2 regions of the Bacillus shivajii genome follow, and region 2 is predicted to be linked to the other one. Evidence: riboswitches for the same ligand, from Rfam matches in the RefSeq annotation. Region 2 holds a riboswitch; the other holds the start of a gene.

Region 1 (15,433 bases), 470 kb from region 2:
AGTTGCTACTCATTTATTAAAGCGAGTACAAAAACCAACAGATGAAGAAACTTCTGCAATTGATAGCTTAACTAAACGCGAGCGTGAAGTATTAATCCAAATTGCTAACGGCAAAAATAACAAAGAAATTTCTGAAACACTCTTCATTACGGAAAAGACAGTTAAAACACACATTACAAATGTTTTCGCCAAACTCCCTGTTCAAGACCGTACGCAAGCCGCCCTCTTTGCAGTTAAACATGGCTTGAATAAATCTAACGAAATGTCCTAAATTTCTCGTCAATATAAACTGCCACCCTTGTTATAAAGCAAGGGTATTTTTATTTCTACGACTTTAGTTGTAATAAAAGTTCAGGTGCTTGGCTGAGTGAAAATACATTTCTAATCTGACGCCGTCATTTCTTGATTTGCTTATACTATAAACAAAGAGAACAAGAAAGGCGGAAGATCAATGAAAAACATGTTAATAATTAGTGGATCACCGAGAAAGAGCTCGATATCTAGTAAAGTTGGCCAATGGCTTTCAAACAAATACCATTTAAATCATTTTGACCTTAGTGAATATTTGCTACCACTTTTTGATGACTCAGTTCATACTGCTGATAATCCTATAGTTAACCAGTTTAAAGAGAAAGTATCAAAAGCAGATGCTTATATTGTTATAACACCAGAATATCATGGTGGTATGAGTGGATCTCTGAAAAATTCCTTAGATTTTTTAAACAAAAGTTTCTTTAAAGATAAACCTACTTTCTTGATATCCGTTGCTGGTGGAGGAAAAGGTGGTATTAATGCTTTGAACCAGCTTCGAATGATTATGAGAGCATTACAAGCTGATATTGAATCACGACAGTTGGTGATCGATGCACCAATATGGAATGAAGAAGCATGTATAAACGAATTATCATCGTTGATTGACACGTTTGTTAAGAAAAACTCATTGGACAAATCAGGTTATTCTGAAGATGTGATGGGATTATGATAAAGGGTATCTTTAAAACACACTTTCATACAAAATCGGTATCGAAAAAGTTTCTTAACGTTAATCAGAGAGTGTTATTATTTACTCGGGTGTATCCAAGCGAGGAACACGCTCACCTCTTTATTCGTAATTTATATAGACTTTAAGCACGCCCTCCTAAGATAAAAAACAACTATAAAGTGATGAGATAAAAGCAAAAAGACTAGTCTGTAATAGTTACAAACTAGTCTTTTCACTTATTTCGATGTTACTTCTTTTCCGTCTTCTGCGAGTGCAAAATGAATGGCATGTTTTAGCGTTGAAAAACAGTCAATTCCGGATAAATCGTAATCCGATTTTGTCATTTTAATGCCTAGTTCTGGTGAAATACCTACAATAATACTTTTTGTTCCTAGTAGTGAAGCTGCTTTTGTTAAGCTTTGGATTAATGAAACCGTAAAATCATCAACTTTGTTATCCATACCAGTCATATCTAATATTAAATAATAAGCTTGAAAACGAGGTAATTCATGGAGAGTCGTTTTCATCATGTCTTCAGCACGGCTCTGATCAAACTTCCCTAATAAAGGAATTACGACAATATTATCAAGAACTGGAATAATCGGAGATGAAATTTCCTTCACTAAATTTGTTAATTCTTTCGTTCTTTGTTCAACCATTGATTCTAATTTTTGAATTTCTTCCTGCTCTTGTTGCCTAGCATAATCATGAATGTTTTGGACAGGAGAAATTGATGAAGGTGCAAAATGAAACTCATCATATTCTGCCCCTTCTACTTCACTATGTATAATTTCATATCCGATGTTTTCTTCAAAAAGTCCTGTTAGTACACCGGCAAAGTGTCCTGGAATAAATGCACCGCAACCATCTTTCCCTTGGAGACGATTGACTTTAAATTCCCAGCTATTTTGCATACGTACTGATGCTGTCTTTTTTTCAACATCGATCGTTACAACTTCTAGTTTTCCCCATCCTGCAGTTGCATAAGTATCTGGGAGTGATAATAAAACTTTATCTGGATCTTCACCTTTAAAGAAATCACTTACAATTCTTCCTAACCGAAACCCTGCGGTATCCATAACAACTTTAGCAGCTGCATTCCCTGATACTTCTTCGATCGTGTCGATAAATGATTTCATAGCATTGTCAATCCAAAAGAGAATAGCATCCTCTCCATGGAACTTTAAAGTTCCTTCATCCTTTTCCCATCTCAATGGTGGGGAACATTGATTATCTACCTTCTCGCTCATGTGATTCTCCCCTCTCTATGTATATCGAAACCGTACTTCTCATGATGAATTCATAAGAAATTTATTGACTTCATTTAGTGTAACATCATACTGTTCAAAAATTCAAAAAATGGCAATCGGTAAATGTATGAGATATGTGTTCTACTTTTGCATATACATAGCGAATGAGAGAAAGGAGGGTTAAAGCGTTGAAATTACCTGGTACTCATATCCTGCACACTGTAGAACATGGTGACACCTTATATTCGTTAGCCAATCGTTATAATAGCAGTGTCGATGATATTGTTCGATCAAACGGCATATATCCTCCGTTTACAGACCCAGGACTCATCTATCCAGGTCAATTATTAGTCATATCGGATGCTTATTTAGGGAAAGATGAGGTCCTTTATGTTGTAAACCGAGGGGATACAATGTATCAAATCGCGACAAGATTTTTGTCGCACCCAGACATGATTGCTGGAATAACATCAGGTGTACAAAATCCTAATTTTATTTTTCCTTATCAGCCATTGAGATTGCCTGTGATGATTTACCTTGTTCAGACTGGGGATTCGATCGCATCTATTTCTGAGAGAACAGGTGTTCCAATCGATGGAATTTTAACAGCTAATCAAAATAGGCCTAGCATTTCACCTGATGTTCTTTATGAAGGACTGAAACTAATTATTCCGCTTCCAACATCACAAAATATAGCCGTGTTTGCTCCTTCACCCGGAGATATCATTGAAAGCGACGTTTTCATCTCGGGTTATGCTAGAGCTTTTGAAGCAAATGTCCTAATGCAAGTTATTGATGCACAAGGGAATAGTTTAACAGGCGAACAATTTACGACTGCACAATACGCTGCTCCAGTTTATGCTCCATTTGAAACGACACTTACTTTAGAGGAGCAACCTGCAACAGATGAAGGTTATTTACAAGTCTATACTCGAAGTGCGAAGGACGGTAGTATTCAAGACTTAACTCAAATAAAGGTGTATTTTAATGAATAAACAATCGTAAAAATTCATCGTAAAAGCCACCGAACGTTTATAACGACTACGGTGGCCTTTTTGATTTATTTCGTTTTTAAAGGGGTTAATTTCGCCTCAATTGTTTCTCTCTGATCTTCTAAATATGGTGGTAATGCTAAACTCTCGCCAAGTTTATCGATTGGCTCATCGACAGCAAAACCAGGTCCATCTGTTGCAAGTTCAAACAGGATTCCGTTTGATTCTCTAAAGTATAATGATTTAAAGTAGTAACGCTCTACAAACCCTGAGCTTTGAATGCCGCTCTCATCAAAATATTGAACCCATTTTTTTAATTCTTCTTCTGACTCAACGCGAAACGCAACGTGATGTACACTCCCTCTACCGGGCCTTTCTCTTTGCGCATCTTTCAACGTTTCAACATGGACTTCCGCTCCAGTTCCACCTTCTCCAGTTTCAAAAACGAGAACATCATTCCCTTCCTCATTTACAAAGGAAGCTACTTCTTTAAATGTTAAAATTTCTGTTAAAACTTTAGCCGTCCGCTCTGGACGAGACACAGTTAATGTAACTGGTCCAAGGCCGGTAATACCATTTTCGCCTGGTACTGGACTTTTCGCCCACGGTTGGCCAGCTGCTACTCCCCGGGTTTGTTCGTCAGAAACGAGTGTCATTCGTTGACCTTCAAAATCTTCAAAACGAAGGATTGCTCTTCCGTTTTCCGTAGTAATCTCTTTATGATTTACGCCTGATTTTTCGAATCGGTCTTTCCAATAGGTTAATGTTTGGTCATTTTTGACTCGTAATGACGTATTCGAAATACAGTTTGTCCCCTGATACGTTCGACCAGCTTGAGGAATTTCAAAAAACGTAAAATCTGTTCCAGGGTTTCCTCTTTCATCTGCATAAAACAAGTGGTACATCGATGTATCATCTTGATTGACCGTTTTCTTCACGAGTCTCATTCCTAGTGTTTCTGTATAGAATTCGTAATTTTTCACCGCATCTCCAGTGATCGCAGAAACGTGATGAATACCTTTTAACGGCTTCAATGTCATATGAATACTCTCCTTTTGATAATGAGCTGATTTCTAAATGATTGTTGTTTTTGATAAGAAAAAGGTATCTGGCACTTTGGTGCCTGGCACCGGGAAAACGTTACAGTCACCGATTTTCACTTACTCGGGTTACAAGTGATTAATAAAAAATGCTTTATATAATATGACAAAGACGAAGATCGTTTTTATACCATTTAAAATTCATTTACTTTATTTTCACATTTAGTCGTTTGTGCATATACTATCTTGATCTTACAAATAAGGTGATGCCTATATGTACAATAAGAAAGAACTACATGTGACTAACCCAGAATTATTCCATCAGCCTTTTCGAGCAACAAGGGATGATCCCGCCCCACTTTTTTCAGCACCTGCATTAATAAACAACGATATTTCATCTGTTGATTTATCAGAACAACGTGGGAAATGGGTCGTTTTATTTTTTTATGCAAGTGACTTTACGTTCGTTTGACCGACAGAACTAGCAGCAGTTGCTGCTATTTACCCACAATTAAGAGAGCGAAACACTGAAGTATTTGGGATTAGTACTGACAGTGTGTATGCTCACAAAGTTTTTAAAGAAACATCTCCCTCTGCTAGAACAGTTCAATACCCTTTAGTCAGTGATCGCAACCAACTTATTAGTCGTGCTTACCGTGTATTAGATGAGAAAACAGGTGCCACTTTTCGAGCAACCATTATTGTGAATCCAGAAGGGACAATTGTTTCTAAAATGATTTATCCAGCTGAAGTGGGCCGCAATGCATATGAAATATTACGAGTCATAGAAGGGGCGAATTTTGAAAGGGAAACTGGTCTCGGTGTCCCTGCAAATTGGACCCCTGGTATGCCAGGTATTTCAAGGGATCCCAACAAAATCGGAAGAATATAGGGCTGTCGATCTTTTGACAGCCCTCATTTCTTTTTACACCTTATTTAAAACAAATCGGACAAACCATTGAAAAGGTTTAATGCTTTCTTTTCTTTCAAAATCACTCGTAAATACAGTGACTAATTGCTTTTCTGGAACAATGAATATATACTGACCACCGTTTCCAGCTGCATAATAAAATGCTGGTTGATCATTTGATCCTGATGGACTGTACCACCAATGATAACAATATTGTTGATTCCCAACATTAGTATCTGTATAAGGTTTAGTGGATTCATCCACCCAATCTTTAGACACAATTTCTAATCCATTCCAAGTTCCTTTATTTAAATATAGTTGGCCAATTTTGAGTAAGTCTTCTGTTTTCAAATATAATCCAAAACCACCTGTAATAACCCCTTGTGGATCTTCGTCCCATTCATATTCTGTAATATTTAAAGGAGAAAATAAATGTTCTTCTGCGTAAATTGATGTTTTCATTCCTGTTTGTTTTTGTAAGATTGCACTTAGTAAATGTGAGTTTCCACAGGCGTATTTCATTACTTCACCAGGTGATTGTCTCATCGGACGATGTAAAATATACTCGATCCAATTATTACTACTTCTCATCCCTTCGTTTCCTGGCCAATCGATTCCAGAGCGCATTGTTAATAAATCATGAAGAGTAATCTTCTCTTTTTTCGGATCGATTTTTGAGACTTCTGGGAAATATGACACGATTGATGTTTGTAATGAATTGATATCCCCTCTTTTCAATGCAATGCCATATAAAATTGATAAAACACTTTTCGTAATTGAATTCACTCTTTGAACTTGCTTTCTCATTGAGTCGCTTTGTGAATATTCATATAGTCGTTCATTTTCATGTTCGACAATGCAAGTTTTTACTGGACTTTCCTTCAAGCGCGTTTCAAATTGTTGAAATCCCATCTTCACTACCTACTTTCTAAAAAGCTACTTCGACTTTAATTTATAAGTTTGTTTCTTAAATTGGTAATATAAAAAACATCCGACACAAAATCCCATCAGTGCGACTGATGCAGCAACTGTTACCATCGCTACTAATAGCCAAGTCACCCAATGACCTGTTAACAAATAAATAATTATTGCTACTGTGATTATGCTTGCAGCAATTGTTTGGTTAAACCTCGTAAGGACAGCTGATTCGGTATGGTCTGTAGATAAATCTTTCTTTGTGATGGACTTGGCAATGATAAAAGCGACGTTTGCCTTAGGACCAAAAATTAAAGAGGAGTATATGAAAATAGCGGTTAATATGAGTATCCATATGTTTTGAGTAACAATGGATGCTAAAGTGAGAATTACCATCATAATTTGATTCGCTCGCACTAAAGTTATAGGAATCTCCTTCATATAATGACCTCCTTCTAGATGCTTATTCTGTTATTTATTTATATCAAACTTCATTAAAAAGTTCTAATAATACGATGATATTCCGATCCATCTAGTTTGCTTTTCAATTGTACTTTAAAAGGCAACCCAAAGTGGATTGCCTCGATCTTTTACAGCTCTAAAACGTATGGAGAGTTTTCGTCCTCATTCATTAATCGTATGAAGGAGGGGGTAATTTGAAGGACAATATAATTCGGATCATCTGGACCGTTAAACCAATTTTCCATTCGTTTATGCCACAGCTTTTCTTTAGTTTTTTCATCATCGCGAATTTCAGCCTTGCCTTCAACTTCTAAAAACCGATCACCATAACCCTCGCCTTCGTAACCTAACAGTAGATGTACGTAAGGGTTTTCTTCAATATCTTCGACTTTGTGTGTATCTTTTCCAGTTGGCGTATACAACATTAACCCATCATGATAAAACGTCATGTATCTAGAGTGTGGTCGGTCATTTCTAACTGTTGCAAGTGTACCTACTTGATGGTTATCCAATACATTTAAAATCTTCTCTTTCACATCATGTTCGTTCAATTGATTCATCTCCTTTGCATTTTTTAGTATGACTGTTCTAGGAAGGTTCAATGTACGATTCATCACGTTTGAAGTTGTTTTTAACCTTAATTCCTCGCACCCTTGATCATAAAACATGATTTGTCAGTTATAAGCAAAAAGTCACTAGTATTGATTCACCGTCCAAGAATTAGGTGAATAAACTACTTTAAACGAAAAAGGAGCTGTATTAGATGACAACCTTTCAATTACCTGTGCAAATTGAAACGAGAAAATATTCATCTCAAGGAATTGATATTTTATATCCGCAAAAAAAGTATTCACATTACCCAATGATCCAAGAAAAAATAAACCGTAAGATTTATCAAGAAGTCGTCAATTTATACCATACTCAACAACCTTATCAAATAGGGACACAACTAGAGATGATTGGTCGCTATGAAATTAAAACAAATGAACGAGGTATTTTAAGTTTAATTCTTAGCAATTATGCGTACTCACGCCCAATGGCACACGGTATGACATTTGCAACACCCTTAACATTTAATTTAAAAACGGGTGAAAACGTGAAACTATCTGCGTTATTTAAAGATGATACTAATTATACGGAAGTCATATCTAAACTGATAAAAAGACAAATTAAAGAAAGAGATATACCATTAATTGAGGAGTTTGATCGTATTAATCCAGATCAAACGTTTTACTTAGCAGATAAATCGATTGTTATTTTCTTTTCTTTATACGAATATACACCATATTACGTAGGATTTCCGATGTTCCCAATCTCTTTATATCAATTAGAAACGTTAGCTCCAGAAGACGGCATCATCTCTAGATTGACGATTCCTCTCGTGTAATTTCATAAAGGTAATAGAATTGGTTCTGCTGTTCACGATATCGTTTAAGTTTTTATAAGTATATACATTTAAGATTTGTGACCTTACTAGGTTACTTTTTATTAGTTGTTGATTTGTGTCACTGCAGGTGGATGTTTGCACGCCGAGGTACAAGTGCGACATCCATTCAACCTTCATTTCGCTTGTATTCACGGTGTCTCCTTTGCACCTCTAGGCACGACATAAATTTCTCTAACCTCAATTATTTTTTCCGAAAATACCGTCTTTACGTATGCACATTTAACTCAACATCGATATTGCCTCTTGTCGCTTTTGAATAAGGACAAAATTCGTGAGCTTCTTTCACAAGGTGTTCGGCTACATCTTGACTCACACCGCTTATGTGCACATTTAAAATAACGCCAAGTTTAAACCCGCAGTCATCATTATCGTTTAAAAGGCCAACTTCTGCTTCAACCGAAGATTCAATCTCCTTTTTGGCTTCAGATGCCTTTAAGTTCAAGGCACCATCAAAACAAGCCGCGTATCCTCCTGCAAACAATTGCTCGGGATTCGTCTTATCTTCAGGAATGTCATCTCCCTTTGGCATAGCTAGTTCTAAATCAATCACTCCATTATCAGACTTGACCGAACCTTCACGACCACCTTTGGCGATTACCTTTGTTGAAAATACTTTATTATTCATTGCTTCTCACTCCTCGATGATTGTTCATAGTTATAGTATTTATTGACTTAACGTTATTCATGTAACGAAAATCAAAAACGATATTTTTCACTCAATGTGAAGAATTACGTGTCCCAAATGTAAAAAGGAAGCAGAATTGATCTGCTTCCTCCATGACCTTCATTCATTAAATCGCTAACCCATGTGGTGCATCTTTTACAACGACAATCACTTTTCCTTCGTCCAACTTCTCTTCAAGTTCTTGTGCCTTATCTTCTGTAAAGCCAATTTCATCAAACTTCGCTCTTAATTCATCACCTTTTTTACGGAAAACATTTTTCGTCGCTGTTCCAAAGCTTTGCTCGTCCATTCCAATCGTATTTGCATTGGCATTTTGCGCGACACGATTGGTGCGCTCATCATCATGTGACACCACATGAATGTTATTTTCTTCTACACCTTTTGTTTTTAGTGTATCAACGGTTTGAACTACCTCTTCATCATTATAAAATTCTTTGTAAAATGGTTGCATGTTGCAATCCTCCTTCACAAATTTTTAAGGTGATGTATTTGTCATATACCTTGATGAAAAGGATATTAAACGATAAATCTACAAATTGTGACGATCATCCTAGTTCATGCCATCGATGTTATCTTTACAAATCATCAAAGCCATTATCCTCTGATACTTTCGTATATTGTCTTGACTTTTGTTCAAAAAAATCGGTCTTTCCGCTGTTCATATCTTCATACACTTTTATCCACTTTAACGGATTTGATCGATACCCATCAAAAGGTCTTTCCACCCCTAGTTCATTTACTCGTTTATTTGCCATGAATTTAATATAATTCTCTAGTTCATTTATCGGTATTTCAGGAAACCTTTCCCCAATGATATAATTTGCCCACTTCATTTCAAGTTGAGCAGCTTTCTTAAATGTTTCTTGCACAAAACGGTCGACGTCATCACCTTGTAATTCAGGATATTCCCGTCTTAGTTCTTTGAAAATATTTGCAAATAAATAAACGTGTAGTTGTTCGTCACGATTAATATAATTAATCATAGTCGACGTAGAAACCATTTTCTGTTGTCTTGCTAATTGGTAGAAAAAACTAAAGCCAGAGTAAAAATTTAGCCCTTCTAAGATCACATCGTATACGATCGATTCTAAAAATGTTTTTGGTGTTGGATTTTGGATAAATGCTTCATAGCCCTCTACGATAAACTCATTTCTTTCTCTTAACACGTCATCGTGTTTCCAATACTCAAAAATTTCATCTTGCTCGCTTTTTTTCACTAAGCTAGATAATACATAGGAGTAACTTTGGTTATGGACGACCTCTTGAAACGACAATGTCGTCATTAGTGCAGAGAGGCTTGAATCCGTTAAGTACCTGGCAGCATGCATCGAATAATCCGTTTGAATGCTATCTAAAAAAGCGAGTAGTCCAATAATTTTCTTAAACGAATCTTGTTCGTCTGTTGTTAATGTCGCAAACTGCTTCGCATCAGCTGACATATTAATTTCAAATGGTGTCCAGAAATTAGCCAACATATTTTTATATAACGGATATGCCCAAGAAAAGCGGACATCATCCCAATTAAGGACATTCGAACTTCTGCCGTTAATAATTTTTGTTGATGCGTTCGGGGCATTGATATCATATAATTTTCTTTCAGTTAATGTCTCCATTTCCATCCTCCCTTTTTTTTTAGCTAGAGCAACTTTCGCAATCTTCGAGATCACTAGAAGTAGAGCGAACATAGTAAGTCGTTTTTAGACCTTCTTGCCATGCTGTTAAGTGTAAGTTCAATAAATCTTTTGCTTTGATTGTATGTTCAACGTAGAGGTTAAACGATACAGCCTGGTCGATATGCTTTTGTCTAGCTGCATTTTGTTTTATACTCCATAATTGATCGATCAAGTGTGCAGGCTTATAATACCAAGTTGTTTCAGAAGACAAATCTGGTGCAGTTACAGGGATCTTATAATTCTTCTTTTCTTCGGCATACTCTTTATTAAAAATCGGATCGATCGATGCTGTTGACCCTGCAATAATCGATGTGCTCGCATTGGGAGCAACCGCCATTAAATACCCGTTTCTAAGACCTGCCTGTTTAACGTATTCTTTTAACTCCTGCCACCTTGATGTGTCATACCGTTCACCTTGAAAATACGTTCCTTTATGCCAATCAGATCCTTCAAATACAGAGTACGCTCCTTTTTCTTTTGCTAATTTGGCACTCGCTTTAACCGTGTAATATGCAATATCTTCATAAAGCTTGTCTGCATAGCTAATCGCTTCATTTGACTCCCACTTTATTTGTTTCAATGCTAATAAATGGTGCCAACCAAATGTCCCTAAACCAATTCCTCGATATTTTTTGTTTGTTGCTTCGGCTTGATGAACCTCTATTTCATTCACATCAATGACATTATCTAACATTCTTACTTGAATTGTTATAAGCCTCTCTAGTACATCATCCGTCACGGCCCTTGCTAGAGAAATTGAACTCAAATTACAAACGACATAATCTCCAGCTTTTTTACGTGTTGTAATTTCTCCTCCAGTAAACGTTTCTTCAATCACCGTAGTCGGACTCATGTTTTGCATAATTTCCGTACATAAATTTGAAGCATAAATCATCCCTTCGTGTTTGTTAGGATTTTCTCGATTCACAGTATCGCGATAAAACATGTATGGCGTTCCTGTTTCTAGTTGTGAAATCATCATTCGCTTCATGATTTCAATTGCTGGAACACTTTCCTTTGTTAAGTGCTGACAGTTAACGCAAGCCTCATACTTTTCTCTGAAACTACCATATCCCTGTTCTTCATCGTAAAAATCCTCTAAAGAAAACCCCATGACTTCTCTAACCTCGTGAGGATCAAATAAGAACCAATCTTCTCTGTTTTTTACTTTTTCCATAAAAAGATCAGGAAGACAGACACCAGTAAATAAATCATGCGTTCTTTGACGTTCGTCACCGTTATTTAACTTTGCATCCAAAAACGAAAAGATATCTTTATGCCAAACATCAAGATAAACTGCAATCGCTCCTTGTCGTTGCCCTAATTGATCAACACTTACTGCAGTATTGTTAAGTTGCTTCATCCACGGAATTACACCGGAAGAATTACCTTTAAAGCCTTTAATTGTACTGCCTTTCGCTCTTATTTTTCCTAAATATACGCCTAATCCTCCACCATTTTTACTTACAGTAGCTGCATCCGTATTACTATCAAAGATCCCTCTTAAACTGTCATCTACGGTATCTATAAAACAGCTAGATAGTTGTCCGTGTGTTTTTCCTGCGTTCGCCAAAGTCGGTGTCGCAACCGTCATATATAAATTTGAAAGAGCCCAATAAGCTTCTTTGACTAGTTGCAAACGATGTTGTTTATCTTCATTCATCATTAATGTCATCGCAATGATTAAAAATCGTTCTTGCGGAAGTTCAACAATCTTTCCTTCAATACTTTTACACAAATAACGATCAGTTAACGTTTTAACGCCAATATATGTAAATAAGCTATCGCGTTCTTTCTTAATAAACGTTCCGATTGAGCGAACTTCCTCGTCACTGTATGCGTTCAATAGTTTTTCGTCATACAAATGATCTTCAGTTAAAGCTCTTAATAAAGTTGGAAAGTCTTCATATGCATTGATTCCTCGGTTGTTTGACACTTCGTTATATAACTGATTTAGGAAATACCTTGCTCCGATATACGTCCAGTCCGCTTCATCCGCACATTGCATATCTATGGCCGCAAGTATTACCTGGTCTGTTGCCTCTTGCATCATTGTTAAGTCTATCTTTTTTAATCGAAGATACTCGTGAAAATTCCCCCATGATAAGTTTGGATACTGGTTAGTCAAATTCTTTGTAAGCTCTGATATAACAGTTGTTGTTTGAGTCACTGAAAAACACCCTCCCTTAAATGTAAAGCTAAAAACAAATAACATAAAACAATCCTAGAAAAATAAAAAAACTCCTCCATCTTTGGAAGAGTTGTGTAAACGGTAAATACCGCTACCTTAAACATAAACGTAGCGTAAATCTATATTTTACCGTCTCTTGATCTCACCCCCCGAAGATTAGAAACTTCGGAAGACAGGTAGGTCTCCTGACTTATGCTTCTTCCTACTTTGAGCCTTCCCGTATAAATTGCTAACACATTTTTATACAGTGGGTATCTCATTTCGTCCACATTTACAGTTGCGGGGACAGTTCCGGACTTTCACCGGATTCCCTTTTAAGCCGTTTAAGGCACCTGAACTTCCTGATTATTCAATTTCATCATGCAAACAATATATAGCTATTTCAATTATGTAGGCGCTATATATTGTATACACCACATCATACATGTTCTGTTATGTATTTACAACAGGTATTCTATCGATTTTTTTATTATACATTTTACCCGTTTGCATCACAGTTTCTTTTCTAGTAAAATACGATACTTGTGAGTGTTTTTAACGTAAAGAAACAAAATGCTGAAAGGAGAATTCCATTGTTTTTAGCACCTTCCGCATTTGAAAGAAAAGAAGATAAGAAGAAAGAAACATTGATTGCAGAATTTGAAGATCTTGAATTTCAGGTTTTTCGAATGCAAGAAAACATGAAGAAAATCGCAAAGAATTGGAACATTCTTGGTATAGATCAAACGAAAGAAGAAAAATGGGTCATCGTATATGCATCAGATGACGGAAACGTATGTAAAATTATGCTTCACGATTGTGAAACACCGTTTGATGGTTCATGGGACTTTTCCATCCATGCACAATACGATGAGCACCATCAAATTCATATAGACGACATTCGTGGTGATGAAAATCGCGGCTTTGGCTCTATTTGCATGAATTTTTTAAAAGAACATGCCCTTGAGCAAAATATTTCCTGTATTAAGGGCGATATTGTGAAAAGGGATTGGGGTCACATTGATCGGTTAATTCACTTTTATGAAAAACATCATTTTCACGTTTCAATCGAGCAAGAAAAGCAACACGGCATGATTTATTGGCAACCATCTGCTTAAACCACTTTTATGTGCCATAGTCTTGATTTGCTTTTTCATTGTTTTTATTTTTATTAAAGACAACTTCATAAATGATTTTACTGGCAAACACAACGATTGCTGAAACTGAAAATACAGCTCCGCTAATAAGCGTCACTAAACTGAACCAACGTTCTGTAAAAAGGCTAATGATTATGTACCCAATTCCGATGAAAAAAAAGATCCCCGGTATCCAATTCGTAGAAAAATGTTTACCTAGTGATCGCTTTACGTATAATGTAAGTAAAATTTGGACCGATGTAATGATAAACATAAGATTGAATATAAACATTTGCACGCCCACCTTTCTTCAACAGTATGAACGTACAATTTAATCGTTAAACCTAAAAAGAGTGCCAATAAATTTTGACACTCTTTTTTCATTTACAAAATGTATGAACTTTTATCTCTATTCCTTAGTGTAGTTAAATTTATATTGTTTTAAAGGGGGTGTCTTTTCCTTACAGGTTCGCCAATCGGCTAGTTTTCTTTATTATTCCGCTGGTACTTTTTCAACTTCCCAAGGGAATGGATCCTTCATTAAGCCCCAATCAGATTCATATTCATCGTCTGTTAATAGACATTTGTCTAGCTGTTCGATAATCTTTTCCTTATTTAAACCTTCACCTATAAATACTAGCTCTGTTTTACGATCGCCATGGGTTTCATCCCATTCTTTAACCATATCCGGATTTTCATTTAAAAACTCTTCCTGTTTTTCAGCGGACATTGAGCCAACCCAATAAGAAACGGGTTCTAGAGAAATTGATGGTCCAGCTTGTGATAATAATAGAGCTAAATCATTACGTGTTGCACACCATACGATCCCTTTTGCTCGGATTACCTCTTCTGGAAAGTCATCTCCCCATTCTCGAAATCGCTCGGAATGAAAAGGTCGCTCCCTACGATAAACAAATGAGGTGATGCCGTACTCTTCCGTTTCCGGTGTATGTTCTTCTGCCTCAAGTTCTTTTAACCAACCAGCAGACATACTCGCTTTTTCAAAATCAAACAAATTCGTATTTAAAATGTCTGATGGGTTGACTTCACCACCCGATGTTTTGATTAGCTTAGCATCTGGTTGTAACTTTCTTAATACACGCTCCAGCTTTTCGATCTCTTTTTCTTCAAGCATGTCGCATTTATTTAAAATCAAAACATCACAAAACTCCACTTGATCAATTAATAAATCAGAGATTTCTCGAATGTCATCATCACCAGCAGCTTGCTTTCTGTCTAATAATGTTTCTCCAGAAGAAAAATCGTGCCAAAAGCGATTACCATCAACGACTGTAACCATCGTGTCAAGTCGGCAAAATTCAGTTAAATCAATCCCTAACTCTTCATCAATATAGGAGAATGTCTGAGCAACAGGAACTGGTTCTGATATACCTGTCGATTCAATAACGATATAATCAATGTCTCCTTTTTTTGCTAAACGTTCTACTTCAACGAGTAAATCTTCTCGCAATGTACAGCATATACAGCCATTTGACATTTCAACGAGCTTTTCTTCTGTTCGTTTAAATCCACCTTGATCGATTAAATCAGCATCAATGTTTATTTCACTCATGTCGTTTACAATAACAGCTACTTTTAGTCCTTCACGGTTTTGAAGGATATGATTAAGTAATGTTGTTTTTCCTGCCCCTAAGTATCCACTTAGCACAGTAACTGGGATCTTTTTATTCATGTTATGTAAGCCTCCTATTTATCCGGTGCAAATCGTAATAATTACTATTTACAGCTTTAATCATACATAACCGCTTCT
Region 2 (15,433 bases):
TCAGGTACTAAAACTTATAGATCAGAAGCGGATGGAAGATATCGCGTTTTTAATAACAAAAACCGATTACTAACTCAACTATATAAACACTCAACCGGTGGTAAGACAGGTTATACGAAAAGAGCGAAAAGAACGCTCGTATCTACTGCGACGAAAGATGATATGGATTTAATTACAGTAACAATTAACGCGCCTAGTGACTGGCATGATCACATGAATTTATTTGAATGGGGATTTAATACATTTGACGTTCGCGAGCTCGTGAAAGAAGGAAAAGTTGAGCGTGTAAAAGACGCTTATTATAAGGATAAACTACTCGCTGAATACAGTTTTGAATATCCCATTGCAGAAACAGAAATTGATAACATTGATACTCGCCTCTTGCTATATAAACCACCTGCAGATGATCGTTGGTTACGAGAGGGGCACCCATACCCTATAGGCACATATCAAATTGAGATTTCCGGAGAGGTTATAGGAGTCGTTCCGTTAAAATACCTTGAGGATAAAACAGAAGAAAAGTCTTTTTTTCAAAAGTGGAAAGATAAAATATTTATGATAACCGGTGTGAAAGCAAATGGTTAACCTTATATGGATTTCTTTATTTTTAATCGGGTTTATTTTTGCAGCAATTAATGGAACGATGGATAAGGTGAATGAGGGGATATTTGAGGGAGCAAAAGAGGCCGTTATGATTTGTATCGGCCTCATCAGTGTTTTGACCTTTTGGCTTGGTTTAATGCGTATTGCTGAAAAAGCAGGCTTATTACGGGCATTAAGTAGACTGATGCAACCGATCATTACAAGGCTTTTTCCAGAGGTTCCTAAAGATCATCCAGCAATGGGTTATATATTATCGAACATAAGTGCAAATTTGTTTGGCTTAGGTAATGCTGCCACACCAATGGGGATTAAGGCTATGGAAGAGTTAAAACGGCTAAATGGTGGGAGAAGTGAAGCAAGCCGTTCGATGATTACTTTGCTTGCGATTAACACAGCTAGTATTACATTAATTCCTACTACTGTCATTTCAATCAGAATGCAATACGGTTCTGTCTCACCGACTGAAATTGTTGGGACAACCATATTAGCAACAACATGTTCAACAATTGGTGCTCTTCTTGTAGACCGTTACTTTTATTACCGCCGAATGCGCAGAAGGACGTGACATAAATGGAATGGGTGACGACAATTTCCATATGGATCATCCCTTCAGTGATTGCTCTAATCTTAGTTGCAGGTACATTAAAAAAAGTACCTACGTATGAAACGTTTGTCGATGGAGCAAAAGAAGGGATTCAAATGTCTTTTTCTATCATTCCATATTTAGTAGGGATGCTAGTAGCAATTACCGTTTTTAGAGAATCTGGTGCGATGGAATTTTTTATCTCATTATTTAAACCAGCTTTACATGCATTAGGTGTTCCTTCAGAAATCGTCCCACTTGCTATGATTCGGCCTCTATCTGGTACAGGGGCATTAGGAATGACGAGTGATTTAATTGCTACTCACGGACCTGATTCTTTTATTGGAAGGTTAGCGTCTACAATGCAAGGGAGCACTGATACAACGTTTTATGTATTAACTGTTTACTTTGGCGCTGTTGGGATAAAGAAAATGGGAGACGCTTTAAAGGTCGGTTTATTAGCTGATATCATTGGGGTTATTAGTTCAATTGTCATTGTAACTTTAGTGTTTATGTAAGTAGTATAAAGTTTTGTTAGGCTAAAAATTATTGTAGCGGAAGAAATGACAGACAATATCATAGGTATTAAAAATGTAACTAATAGATGGTGCAGCAACCACCATTTATTGGTTTTTTTGTTTTCTGACCGTTTTTGTATGCAGTTCTCACCTTTTCGACAAGGAATGAGGGTTTTGTATTGTTTAATTATAAAAAAAAAGATAAAATTAACGTTTGAAAGCAAATTATGTTCGTCGACACTATTGAAGGGGTAGCTATTAAGGTTAAGTATTAATCAAGTCTTATTTATTGTCAGCTTATTTTGACCATTTAGGGTTCAAATGAAAGTATAAAAAAAGTATGTTTAAGAGGTGTACACATGGAACGATTGCAAAAAGTTATTGCTCAAGCAGGTATTACATCAAGAAGAAAAGCAGAACAATTGATCATTGAAGGTAAAGTACAAGTTAACGGAAAGACGGTTACAGAGTTAGGGACAAAAGTAGATACGAACCATGATGAAGTTGTTGTGAACGGGGTTCCTTTAGAAAAGGAAGAGCCTGTTTATTTTTTGCTGTATAAACCACAAGGTGTCATCTCTAGTGTGGATGATGATAAAGGGAGGAAAGTGGTTACAGACTTTATTGAAACCGATCAACGAATATATCCGATAGGCCGTCTTGATTATGATACGTCTGGTTTACTATTACTAACGAATGATGGAGAGTTTGCAAACTTGCTTATGCATCCGAAGTTTAAAATACAGAAAACCTATATTGCTAAAATTGAAGGAATTCCTGATCGTCAAGCACTTAAAAAGTTAGAAAAGGGAATTAAATTAGATGATGGCAAAACAGCTCCTGCAAAAGCAAAGATGATTAAATCTGACCGTAAGAAAGGGACTTCTATCATTGAATTAACGATTCATGAAGGGAGAAATCGTCAAGTTCGCAGAATGTTTGATGCAATCGGATTTCCCGTAATGAAGCTAAAAAGAGAAAGGTACGGCTTCTTAAATCTTCACGGATTGAATGCGGGAGAGTACAGAGTATTAAAGCCACATGAAGTGAAACAATTACGTGAACTAAGTGTCACATAATTTTCAAATTTACCATTTGATCCATATGTAAACTATACCGGCATAGTGTTAACATAGTATTATTGAAATGTATAAATGGGGGAGAAGAATGAAACAAAGAAGGTTAGTCATCCGGTCTGTCATTTTATTAGTGATGGTCATTGCGATAGGTTATACATTTTATAGTCATTTTTCAGAAGAACGTGGTTTAGTCGATCAAGGTGACATTGCACCGAACTTTGTATTAAATGATCTTGACGGAAACCGTATTGAGCTCGCTGATTTACAAGGTAAGGGTGTATATGTAAACTTTTGGGCGACGTATTGCTCTTTTTGCCGTTCAAAAATGCAATATTTAAAAGACCATTACGAAGACTTCAAAGAAAAAGGTGTTGAGATCATCGCAATAAATGTCGATGAGGCAACGTTACAAGTTCAAAGTCATACCGATAGGCATGAATTAAACTACCCAATAGTCATTGATCGCGACATGCTAGTAAGTAATGCATATGGGGTTGTTAGTTTGCCAGCGACATTTTTAATTGATGAAAATGGAGAAGTGATTAAAAGGCAAATTGGTGCGAAAACAGAAGAACAAGTTGTAGAATCTCTTGAATCACTTGTTCCAAACAGCTAGTGGGGGATTGAGATGGATAATGTGAAGTGTGAATGTGGCCATGTGAACCCATATGGAACTTATTTATGTGAATCATGTGGTAAACCTTTAATAGAAGAAGAAGGTAATTTGGCTAACATGCGTTATGAAGGGGTTGCAAGACGCTCTCAGACGTATAAGCGCTCGATCGTAGATAAAATTTGGAACTTTTTCTCATCGGTAAAAGTAGGCATATGGATTATTGTTATCCTTTTAATAGCTTCAGCCTTAGGTACAGTATTCCCGCAAGAAATGTATATCCCTCCTGGAGAAAGGGCGACAATTTATTACGAACAAGAGTACGGAACCTTAGGGAAATTATATTATCAACTTGGGTTTCATAACTTATATAGCTCATGGTGGTACATGCTCTTAATAGCTTCATTAGGTGTTTCATTAGTCATTTGTAGCCTTGATCGAGTTGTACCATTATACCGAGCATTAAAAACACAAAGAATTACACGCCACACTGGTTTTTTGAAAAGGCAGCGACTTTTCAAAAAAACGGCTAAGGTAGATGGTGCAGATCAAGAAATTAAAAAAGCTGTACAAGTACTTAAAAGTAAAAAGTATAAAGTAAGAGAAGAAAACGGGAATATTCTTGCAGAAAAAGGGCGTTTCTCCCGTTGGGGTCCGTATGTGAACCATGTCGGATTAATTATCTTTTTAATTGGTGCAATGTTAAGGTTCTTCCCAGAAATGTATATAGATGAGCACATTTGGGTGAGAGAAGGGGAAGAAGTCGTCGTTAAAGGAACAGACGGAGAGTACTTTCTTCGAAACAATGAATTTATCGTTGAGTATTATGATGAGGATGATGAAAGGTACCGTGATGCTTTTGAGAGAACAGGTCAACCTGTTGTAAAGACGTACCAAACATCGGCAACTTTACTAAAAAGGGAAGATAATGGCACAGTTGGTGCTGAAACGGAGCTTGAAGAAATTAAAGATTATGATATCCGTGTTAATGACCCATTAACTTTTGATGGCTTCGGTCTCTATCAAGTAGATTATAAGCTCAATGAGTTATCACAATTTACATTTACGATTGAACCTACTGATGGAAATACAGATGTAGACTTATCAGAAGTTCGATTTGATGTCAATTTGTATGATCCACAAGATGTTTATGAGTTTGATAATGGTTATCGAATTGAAATTATGGAGTACTTCCCAAATTTTTATATAAATGATGATCGTGAGCCGGATACATTAAATCGTATCCCGGATAATCCGCGTTTTATATTTGAAGTATTCCCGCCTGAACTCGACCCAGAAACAGATAGTGGTGAGCTTAGTTTCATAGGAATTCAAGTAAATGAGGAGCTCAATGGAGACAATGATTACCGTATCCGTATGGTTGATTTAGAAATGTTAAATGTGACAGCATTAACTGTTCGTAGAGACCGTACGATCCCAATTATCATTGTTGGTGGAGTTATTTTTATGATTGGTTTAGTACAAGGTTCTTATTGGCACCACCGTAGAATTTGGCTTCAAAATCGAGATAATGAAATTTGGCTAGCAGGTCATGCGAATAAGAACTGGCATGCGTTGAAAAATGACTTCGAAGCGATTTCGAAAGAAACATTCATTCCAGTGCCAGATGATCAAGCCGATGAAGAGGATAACCGCAAGAGTGAAAAAGATGAGGTGAATAAGGATGGTTCAAGCAAGTAGTAACTTACTTTTAGTAGCTTTTTTCTTCTACTTAGCTTCTACAATTTTCTTTGCAGTGTCTATTACTGGAAAGAAGTTCAAAGATAAACATGGTGAAGAGAAAAATAAAGCTGCGCTTCTAGGATATATTACAGCAGTACTAGGGTTACTCTCAGCAACTGGATACTTTATCGTAAGGTGGATTGCTGTTGAACACGCTCCGGTAAGTAATATGTTTGAATATACAACGTTCTTAGGGATTTGCTTGTCGTTGGCGTTTGTCATTGTATATCCGATTTACAAAGTTAATTTATTCGGATTGTTTACAATGCCTGTTGTTATGTTAATTATTGCTTATGCTTCGATGTTTCCAGGAGATGTTCAGCCACTTATCCCTGCACTTCAAACGAATTGGCTTACGATTCATGTTATCACGACCGCCATTGGTCAAGGGATACTAGCGCTAGGTTTTGCGGGTGGTTTATTATATTTAATTCGCGTAATCGATTTTTCGAAGAAATCGAACAAAGTAAAAGGCGTCGAATTTATCTTGTTTTGCGTTTTAAGTACAGTGGCGTATATATTAATTGGCATTGGCTTTAATGCAGCAGGATATGAGGCGGAATTTCATTATATAAATGAAAATGACTTTGAAGCTGAAATGACATATTTTATGCCTGCATTGATTGGACCAAATGAAGGGGAATTGTTAACAGAAGATCGCTTTTCTCCTTTAGTTTCTACACCTGCAATCATTCGAAGTAATGATTTAAATACAGTTGTTTGGTCAATCATTGGCGGTCTTATCTTATATTATGGATTACGTCTAATATTAAGGAAGCCTCTAGGTGGAGCTATGCAGCCACTGGTAAAAAGTGTTAATCCACGTACAGTTGATGAAATTAGTTATCGTGCGATTGCGATAGGTTTCCCTATTTTCACTCTCGGTGGACTAATCTTCGCAATGATTTGGGCGCAAATTGCTTGGACGAGGTTCTGGGGATGGGACCCGAAAGAAGTATGGGCATTAATTACGTTCCTTTTCTATGCCGCTTACTTACACCTTCGTCTTTCAAAAGGTTGGCATGGAGAAAGAAGTGCATGGCTATGTGTTATTGGATTTGCTTTAATTATGTTCAACTTAATTTTTGTGAATCTCGTTATTGCTGGTTTACATTCATATGCGTAAGTAAATAGTGTAAATAAAGAAAGTTGTATACTTTGTCATACAGCTTTCTTTTTGAAATGTGAAACATATGAATGAATTTCATAAATCTCGATGAAGCTTGAATGGATGTCGCGCTTGTACCTAAAGATGAAAGCGAAGTGTATCTCTACTGAGGTTCAAATAAAAGTGTACAAATCAATTTCATAATTACGTTTTTTGCACAATGAAACGAATGATATGATAAATTTTTTCATTAAATGTACGTTTTATTTCGAAGTGAACGTAACTAAAGACGGCGACTCCCGGAGGATCAGCGACGAGCAATACTTCTTCGAACTGCTTCGAGCTGCGACGAGTAACCGCAGGAACACTGTTTATCTGCGACGAGTAACCGCAGGAGCACTCTTTACCTGCGACGAGCAAGCGTAGTGGCGCAGGAGCACTGTTTATCTGTGACGAGTAATCGCAGGAACAACGAGCTGAAGATCCACTTAGGCGAAGAGTTGTCGAGCCTAAGTTAGCTGAAGGCAAGCCCTCGGGAAAGCTTCCGTCTGAAGTGAAGTTCACGCTCATCATTCGGAATTTCCCATCTTATTTTTAAATATGAAATTGATTCAAAAGTGTACAAATTAAAAAATCAAGATAAATAAATTCTGAGACTCTAATCATTTTTAATAAGAGGAATTATAAAATTGGTTCATATACCAATCATTTTATTATTCATGATACAATAATAATATTAAATGAATATAATTGATAAGATTAATAGTGAAAATAGTTGAGGGGGAAATGACATGTCAAATGACGCAAAAATTTTAGTAGTCGATGATGAAGATCGAATTCGTCGCCTTTTAAAAATGTATTTAGAAAGAGAAGAGTATGAAGTAGATGATGCTGAAAATGGGGAAATCGCATTAAAGCTAGCTCTTGAAAATGACTATGATCTTATTTTATTAGATTTGATGATGCCAGGAATGGATGGTATTGAAGTTTGTGAAGAATTGAGAAAGCAAAAAGCTACACCCGTTATTATGCTTACTGCTAAAGGGGAAGAAGCAAACCGAGTACAAGGGTTTGAGGCAGGTACTGACGACTATATCGTAAAGCCTTTTAGCCCAAGAGAAGTCGTACTAAGAGTAAAAGCGTTATTACGTCGTTCGTCTTCTACAAAGTTCTTACAAACAGAGACAACAACGAAAGATGTTTTAGTGTTCCCACATTTAACAATTGACAATGATGCACACCGTGTTACAGCGGATGAGCAATTTATTAATTTAACACCAAAAGAGTATGAATTGTTACATTACTTAGCTCAAGCTCCGGACAAAGTATTTTCAAGAGAGCAATTGTTAAAAGATGTTTGGAATTATGAGTTCTTTGGAGATCTGAGAACTGTCGATACACATATAAAACGACTGAGAGAAAAGTTAAGTAAAGTTTCACCAGAGGCCGCGAATATGATTTCAACCGTATGGGGAGTCGGTTATAAATTTGAGGTAGCGAAAGAAAAATGATGTTATGGCGTAGTGTGGTCGGTAAGTTGTGGCTTACAATTCTCTTACTAGTAACAGTTGTACTAACTGTATTAATGATATTACTTTTACAATATTTCCAGTATTTTCATACCGTTCAGGCAGAAGACCAGTTGAAAAATCATGCCACTTTAATTGGATCTTTATTAGAAAACGCCGATTCCACTGAGGCAGCGAAAACAATGAGTGAAAATATTGCAGAAACTTATTCGACAACAGCTGTGATTATTACGGAAGATGAACAGTATTGGAATACAACTGACGTAACTGACCACGACTTACCAATCTCGGTCTTTTTCGAAGATCGAGATCTTTCGCGTGTTTTCGTTGAAAATGAATCGGTTGTGGCCCAAGGAAATTACTCGATGTCAGAAGATGTATTAATCGTAGGAGAACCTGTTACATTTGCTGTTGGTAATGAGGGTGCAATTTTTGTTTATCAATCACTTAATGAAGTAGAACAAGCGACAAATCGAACGAAACATATTATCTTTTTAGCAGCGGGAATCGCGATTGTATTAACGACAATCTTTGCTTTCTTTCTAACAACAAGAATTACAGCTCCTTTAAGAAAGATGCGAAAAGCATCATTAGAAGTCGCAAAAGGAAATTTTAATACGAAAGTGCCAATCTTAACAAATGATGAAATTGGATTATTAGGGATTGCTTTTAACCGCATGGCAAGAGCTTTAAATACGAACTTAACAGCATTAAATCAAGAAAAAGAACAACTTTCTCGTATTTTGAGTTCAATGGCTGATGGCGTTATTACTTTAGATCGTGGTGGTTCAGTAATGGTAACAAACCCACCAGCTAACGAATTTATTAGTGCATGGCTTTATGAACAAGGATACGAAGTTGAAGAATCTGGACATTTGCCGGAGGAGTTACAAAACTTGTTCGAAAAGGTTGTAGAGGAAGAAAAAGAGCAAATGACAGAAGTTGATATTCAAGGTCGAAGTTGGGTTGTTCTAATGACTCCACTATATGGCCGAATTGATGTTCGAGGGGCAGTAGCTGTTTTAAGAGATATGACTGAAGAGAGATTGCATGATAAATTACGTAAAGATTTCATTGCAAATGTCTCACATGAATTAAGAACCCCAATCTCTATGCTTCAAGGATATAGTGAAGCAATTATTGACGGTATTGCAGCTTCAGAAGAAGAGAAAATCGAACTCGCACAAATTATTTATGAAGAATCGTTACGAATGGGAAGATTAGTTAATGAACTGCTTGACCTTGCGAGAATGGAAGCAGGTCATATTACATTAAATACAGAAGAAATACAAATCAATGAATTTGGTCAACGTATTTTACGAAAGTTCCAAGGTGTTGCTAAAGAACATCGAATAGAGCTATCTGGAGAACTTAAAGATATTGAAAAGCCAATCACTGCAGATTCTGACCGGTTAGAACAAGTGTTGACGAATTTAATTGATAATGCAATTCGTCATACCCCTGAAGGTGGTAAAGTTACATTAAGGCTTGATCCTTATCATAATGGCATTAAATTTGATGTCGAAGATACCGGTTCTGGCATTCCAGAAGAAGATCTACCATTTGTATTCGAACGTTTCTATAAAGCTGATAAAGCGAGAACAAGAGGGAGATCGGGAACTGGGCTTGGTTTAGCAATAGTGAAAAATATTGTCGAAGCGCATAACGGAAAGGTGTCAGCTCACAGCAAAGTGAACGAAGGTACGACATTTTCTGTGTTCATACCGCATGAGTCTGAATAATTATGACGGATGAGTAAGAATAATCTTGTTTCATAAGGAACAAAGGGGCTTGCCACAATTGGCAATGCCCCTTTGTTTATTTGAAAAAGTAAGAAAGTATTACATTTCAGCTCTAGGTAGATGTCTAGCTCAGCGACGAGCGCTACCTCACGAATAAGCTACGAGTTGTCTCGACGGATCAAGCTTCGAAGTGAAGCTAGAAGAGGAAGAGACAGCTACGCGCCTACTTGACTCCTGCGTCACTTCGTTTTACTCGTCGCAAAGCTGCAAGGAAGCAAACTCAATGCCGTAGCTTCGCTCGAGGTCACTTCGCCCCGTCAATTGAAGTCTTGATAGAGCGACTTCTTCTTGCCGGGCCTCCAGTGCTTGTCACTCGTGTGCATAGGCGCTTGCTACTTTCTTATATCCTTATAAATTTCTCGGATGACATGAGCTAACTCTGGAATAATTAGTTCTTTCATTGCTAATTTCACAGCTCCAGATGACCCAGGTGTTGAAAAGACAGCTGTTGTACCTCTTACCCCTGCAATTGCTCTTGTGAGCATCGCCGCTGATCCAATATCTTTTTCATAACTTAAATAACGAAACAGTTCACCAAATCCAGGTAATTCTTTATCTAACATCGCTGAAGTAGCTTCAAACGTTGTATCTCTAAACGTAATTCCTGTTCCACCGTTAATTAAAATCGCTTGTACATTTTCGTCAAGATCTGCCTCACGAATTTTTTCTTGAATGGCTATGTAATCATCTTTTACGATTGTGTGATTTACGACTTGATGCCCTCCATCTTCAAGAAATTGCTTCATTAATAATCCACTTTTATCGGTTTCTTTCGTACGTGTATCTGAAACAGTTAAAACGTTGCACGCAACACTCTTTGGAGCTTCTGACTTATGTTCATGTACACTCATTTGATCGCCTCCTTTATAATATATTACAACCCTTTGAGCGCTTTCACAAATATTTGTTGGTTTGTAGAAAAAAGAAAAATGGTGTTGCAAATACCCATTTTTGTGTATAATGAATATGTAAATCATTTATATTGTTTAGCTATCTGCTACATTAAGGTCATATCATTTGAGAATGATATGTTAAAAGGGAAGTCGGTGAAATTCCGGCACGGTCCCGCCACTGTAAGCGCTAGATGTCTCTATTTGCCACTGTCTTAATTGATGGGAAGGAAGAGGGCATCGTCATGCGTAAGTCAGGAGACCTGCCTTAATTGGAAATACCTTCGAGGAAAAGGTGAAGCAGTTATTAGGTACATTTTTCTGTTTTTGTGTATCTTTTAACTTGATTCTCGCGCCCCCAAGGTATTGGGGGCGTTTTCTTTATATTAAGAGGTAAATAGCAATTGGTAAGTGTTCTATGAAATGATTTACGAAATTAATGAATAAAAGAGAGGGAAAAAAGATGAAAAAGTACGTTTATCCATTGAGTTTCTTATTATGTATTCTTATTTTTACAGCTTGTCAAACAGAGGATTTGAATGAAGATGAGCAATTAACCAACGATGTAGAAGATACGAGTTTTCCTATTGAAATTGAAGATGCGAGAGGAGAGCTAGTCGTCATCGATGAAAAGCCAGAAAAAGTCATTTCAATTATTCCAAGTAATACAGAAATTATTTATGGAATTGACGGATGGGATCAGTTAATTGCAGTAACAGGAAATGATGATTACCCACCTGAAGTGACTGACTTACCTACTGTTGGTGATATGACGATTGATATTGAAAAAGTATTATCGCTACAGCCGGATGTTGTTTTAGCTTCTGCCATTAATGATCTTGAAGCTGTAAGCCGAATGGAAGAAGCCGGGATTGTTGTTTATGTTGCAAATGATGCCAATGATTTTCAAGGTGTTTATGAGACGATTGAAAATGTTGGTAAAGTAATTGGACAACACGATATCGCGCAAGAAGTAGTAGCAGACATGCAGGATAGGCTAGATACGGTTAAAACGAAAGCAGAAACAATTAATGAAGATGATGTAAAGCGTGTCTGGGTTGAAATTTCACCTGCGCCTGAAATTTATACGACAGGACAAGGGACATTTTTTGATGAAATATTGACGATAATTGGGGCTGAAAATGTCGTAGAAGAAAACGGTTGGGTTCAATATACAGAAGAAGATGCAGTGTTGCTTAATCCAGATGTGATTGTCACTACATATGGTTATTATATGGAAAATAGTAAAGAGGAAATTCTTGAAAGGTCTGCTTGGCAAGAGGTCGAAGCGGTAAAAAATGAAAGAATTTTGGATATTGATAGTAATATCATTTCTCGTCAAGGACCGAGGTTAATCGAAGGGGTCGAACAACTTGCGTCACTTATTTACCCAGACGTATATGAACAATAATTCAAGAGTTATATTCGCATACGTTTTTTCACTTGTCTTTTTATGTTTGGTCCTTATTGGTGGCATTTTGAGTGGAAGTGCAACAATTACGTTTTACGATGTTTGGGTAAGTATAAAAAGTATTCTGCCTTTAGGAGGAGTCTTAGAGGCAGAAACTCCAATGAATACACATATTGTCTTGCAAATAAGGCTACCTAGAGTTCTATTAGCGTTTTTGGTTGGAGCATCACTAGCACTAGCCGGAGTTACTTTTCAAGGCCTTTTAAGAAACCCACTTGCTGATCCTTATACACTCGGTGCCTCTTCGGGGGCTGCTCTCGGTGCTGTATCTGTTTTATATTTTGGATTATCACTACCACTGTTAGGAGCTTTAACATTACCAGTAATAGCGATCATTGCAGGTTTCATAACATTAATGTTAGTTTTGTTATTTGCAAGGTCTGTTCAAGACACATTAGCGGTAGAGACGATTATTTTAACTGGAATTATCTTTAGCTCATTTTTAGGTGCTCTCTTATCATTATTAATCGCATTAAGTGGGGATGAGCTTCGACAAATCATCCATTGGTTATTAGGCTCAGTAAGTATGCGTGGTTGGTCTTATGTGTATATCATTTTTCCTTTTTTTGTACTTGGACTTATTCTCTTAATGGTTCACTGGCGTGAGTTAAATGCTTTTGTATTTGGTGAACAATCCGCACACCATCTAGGAATTAATGTAGAAAGAAAAAAAGTTGTTTTACTCTTAGCGGCTTCATTATTAACAGGATCTGCTGTAGCTGTATCAGGGACAATTGGATTTGTCGGCCTTGTTATACCACATCTAGTACGGCTGTTGTTTGGTGCAGATCATAAGCATTTGCTACCGCTTTCTGCGATTTTTGGAGGTTCATTTCTTATATTAACAGATATTATTGCTAGAACGGTCATAGCACCAGCTGAACTACCAATCGGTGTTATTACTGCAATTATAGGTGCGCCTGTCTTTGGTATTCTTTTATTAAATAAAAAAAGGAATCAGAGATAAAAATACACTAGAAGTAAGGAACTTCGGCTAAATCCATAGGGAAACCCGAAGTCACGGAGGGAGACTCGTTATGTTAACGGTTCAAAATTTAACAGGAGGTTACAACCAGCCAATCATTAAAGATCTCTCTTTTCAAGTTAACAAGGGTCAATTTTTTGGTATTTTAGGGCCTAATGGTTGCGGGAAGACAACATTGTTAAAGTTAATCACAGGTGTACTAGAAAGACATCAAGGTGAGATCGACATTGATGGGAAGAGTCTCAGTGATTACTCGCGTAAGGAATTAGCTAGGAAGATGACCTTATTACCACAGCAGCCAGAGAGTTCTTTTTCTTATTCTGTAAAAGATGTTGTAGCAATGGGACGATACCCTCATAAGAAAGGGATTTTCCATTTCTATGATGTAGATGACAATAAAAAAGTAGAAGAGATGATTGAATTAGTAGGGTTAAAAAGCGACATGAATACACCACTTCCTTCTTTAAGCGGTGGTGAACAACAACGAGTGTTTCTTGCTAGAGCATTAGTGCAAGAATCATCGATTTTACTGCTCGATGAACCTACGAACCATCTAGACATTTCATATCAAATTGAGTTAATGAATTCAATAAAAGATTTAGCTGAAAAGAAGGGGTTAACGGTAATAGCAGTTCTTCATGATTTAAATATGGCCAGTTTGATTTGTGATGAAATTTTACTTTTAAAAGACGGGGAAGAAAGAACGGTCAATGACCCGAATCATGTTTTAGATGAAGAAGTTTTATCAGAAGTGTACGGGATCGAATTGAAAAAACAAGACCATCCGACAGTTCCGAAGCCATTAATTACATTTCAACCCAAATCGTATCATCAACCATCGATAAATAGCATTTATCAAATGATTGAAGAAGATCATCTTATTCGAGTCGAGTCTTCAACATATACGAAAATTTTATCAACGAATAAACGTTTATCTGGAATGACGTGGAAAAAAGTTTTTTCCATTTATAAAAGAAAAACCGAATTGAATATTAAGAATATGAAAAATGGCTATTATACCTATTATCCAAATAATGATAAACAAACGCTTCATAGTGACATCTCTTTTCATAATGATACGCAAATGGTTGTTTTATATGATGAAGAGAAGCGTGTGCAAATGGTAGCTGCTTTTTTAGACACGTATATTGAGGATTATGTATTCTTTCGCTTATTGATGAGCTTTACAAAAATATTGTCAAGAAGTCAAGGTGAGAGCGAAATAGAGCCAGACATTTTAATCGTTTCTAGTCAACAAAAGAAAAAAGATAATAACAATGAAGAGGAATTACTAATGAATGTGAAGAATCTCTTAATTAAAGCAACCTGTAATATGAACGAAAGAAAGGGGAATGTGCGTGAAGATCTATACGAAAAAAGGGGATAAAGGGGAAACACAGCTTATTGGAAAACGAGTGAAGAAAACTCATGAAAGAGTAGAAGCATATGGGTCTATAGATGAATTAAACAGCTTTATTGGTGTGGCAGTAGCTGAAATCGCCGATCGCAAAGATTTACAAGATGTAAAAAATGATTTACTAAAAATTCAACATGAATTATTCGATTTAGGCGGAGATTTGGCAAATGTAACAGGCAAAGTAGATTGGGCAACAAAAGAAGAATATGTGAATGACCTTGAAGAGAAAATTGATCATTATTGTCAAGAGTCTCCTGATATTACAAAATTCATTTTACCAGGTGGACAACAGGCAGCAGCACACCTTCATGTTTGTCGTACTGTAACTAGAAGAGCTGAAAGGACCCTTTTAAAAATTGATGAAGATGAGACACTGCCTCCAGTAGCAGTAAAATATGTAAATCGATTATCTGACTATTTTTTTGCTGCAGCGAGAGTTATTAACTATCGTTTGGGGACGAAGGATGTTTTATATGAGAGAGGAAAAGATGTCTTCTCGTAAAAACAGTAACTAGAGTAAGGTGAAAATAAAAACACGCACATCTGTGCGTGTTTTTTAGTATATATCCATCAAGAGTCAGCTTTTAACCTTAAATGTGGATTTCAATTTCTGCTGATTCGCGTAATTTTTCAAGATATTTAGACTGTTTAAGTTGTGTTTCGATTTGATCTTGAACTTCTTCAAATTCACCGAGCTCTTCATTTTGCATTGCTAATTGGTCGTAGTAATCTCTCATTTCATCTTCAGAAACTTCAATTTCTGTTTCGTCTAAATGATCTAAAGAGAGAAGCTCTTGTACTTTCATCATTTCACGAATTTCAGCTCTTAAAGACTCTTCTGTGTAATTTTGCATTTCTAATGCTTGTTCAAATTCTTCTTCTGAGAAACTACCTTTAATTTGTTCGAACTCAAGGTCTACTTCTTCTTCAGATGCTTCGATGTCATGGTTTTCAGCTTCTTGTAGCAAGATTTTTTGAGTAATTAACTCTTCTAAAATCCCATGGCGCATTTGGTTAAGTAATTCTTGATTTTCTTCATCTTCAAAGTCTAACCCTTGTTGAGCATATAAATCTTGAAGTTGATTTAGTTGA

Evidence for each region. A riboswitch is a leader RNA that binds a small molecule or an ion and turns the genes downstream of it on or off. The one in region 2 is predicted to bind cobalamin.
Region 1: linked by a shared signal. The riboswitch ahead of LGQ02_RS10655 (ribonucleoside-diphosphate reductase subunit alpha) and the one ahead of LGQ02_RS08275 (ABC transporter substrate-binding protein) in region 2 are both predicted to bind cobalamin.

Annotation. Positions count from the first base shown of each region.
Region 1 is NZ_CP084703.1:2,159,340-2,174,772, reverse strand. It holds gene LGQ02_RS10720 (response regulator) at 1-271, shown strand, start outside; gene LGQ02_RS10715 (NADPH-dependent FMN reductase) at 452-982, shown strand; gene LGQ02_RS10710 (STAS domain-containing protein) at 1,219-2,232, opposite strand; gene LGQ02_RS10705 (LysM peptidoglycan-binding domain-containing protein) at 2,421-3,227, shown strand; gene LGQ02_RS10700 (ring-cleaving dioxygenase) at 3,293-4,264, opposite strand; gene LGQ02_RS10695 (peroxiredoxin) at 4,539-5,156, shown strand; gene LGQ02_RS10690 (serine hydrolase domain-containing protein) at 5,190-6,086, opposite strand; gene LGQ02_RS10685 (DUF4395 domain-containing protein) at 6,111-6,530, opposite strand; gene LGQ02_RS10680 (pyridoxamine 5'-phosphate oxidase family protein) at 6,680-7,102, opposite strand; gene LGQ02_RS10675 (DUF3298 and DUF4163 domain-containing protein) at 7,315-7,938, shown strand; gene LGQ02_RS10670 (organic hydroperoxide resistance protein) at 8,204-8,623, opposite strand; gene LGQ02_RS10665 (YflT domain-containing protein) at 8,790-9,134, opposite strand; gene LGQ02_RS10660 (ribonucleotide-diphosphate reductase subunit beta) at 9,259-10,296, opposite strand; gene LGQ02_RS10655 (ribonucleoside-diphosphate reductase subunit alpha) at 10,316-12,571, opposite strand; cobalamin riboswitch at 12,707-12,898, opposite strand; gene LGQ02_RS10650 (GNAT family protein) at 13,120-13,644, shown strand; gene LGQ02_RS10645 (hypothetical protein) at 13,652-13,954, opposite strand; gene LGQ02_RS10640 (GTP-binding protein) at 14,156-15,355, opposite strand.
Region 2 is NZ_CP084703.1:1,687,773-1,703,205, forward strand. It holds gene LGQ02_RS08225 (D-alanyl-D-alanine carboxypeptidase family protein) at 1-585, shown strand, start outside; gene LGQ02_RS08230 (nucleoside recognition domain-containing protein) at 578-1,168, shown strand; gene LGQ02_RS08235 (spore maturation protein) at 1,174-1,704, shown strand; gene LGQ02_RS08240 (pseudouridine synthase) at 2,064-2,783, shown strand; gene resA (thiol-disulfide oxidoreductase ResA) at 2,872-3,399, shown strand; gene resB (cytochrome c biogenesis protein ResB) at 3,412-5,097, shown strand; gene ccsB (c-type cytochrome biogenesis protein CcsB) at 5,081-6,265, shown strand; gene LGQ02_RS08260 (response regulator transcription factor) at 7,039-7,758, shown strand; gene LGQ02_RS08265 (ATP-binding protein) at 7,755-9,518, shown strand; gene LGQ02_RS08270 (MogA/MoaB family molybdenum cofactor biosynthesis protein) at 9,911-10,429, opposite strand; cobalamin riboswitch at 10,567-10,753, shown strand; gene LGQ02_RS08275 (ABC transporter substrate-binding protein) at 10,932-11,879, shown strand; gene LGQ02_RS08280 (FecCD family ABC transporter permease) at 11,842-12,906, shown strand; gene LGQ02_RS08285 (ABC transporter ATP-binding protein) at 12,977-14,311, shown strand; gene LGQ02_RS08290 (cob(I)yrinic acid a,c-diamide adenosyltransferase) at 14,283-14,843, shown strand; gene LGQ02_RS08295 (SurA N-terminal domain-containing protein) at 14,932-15,433, opposite strand, start outside.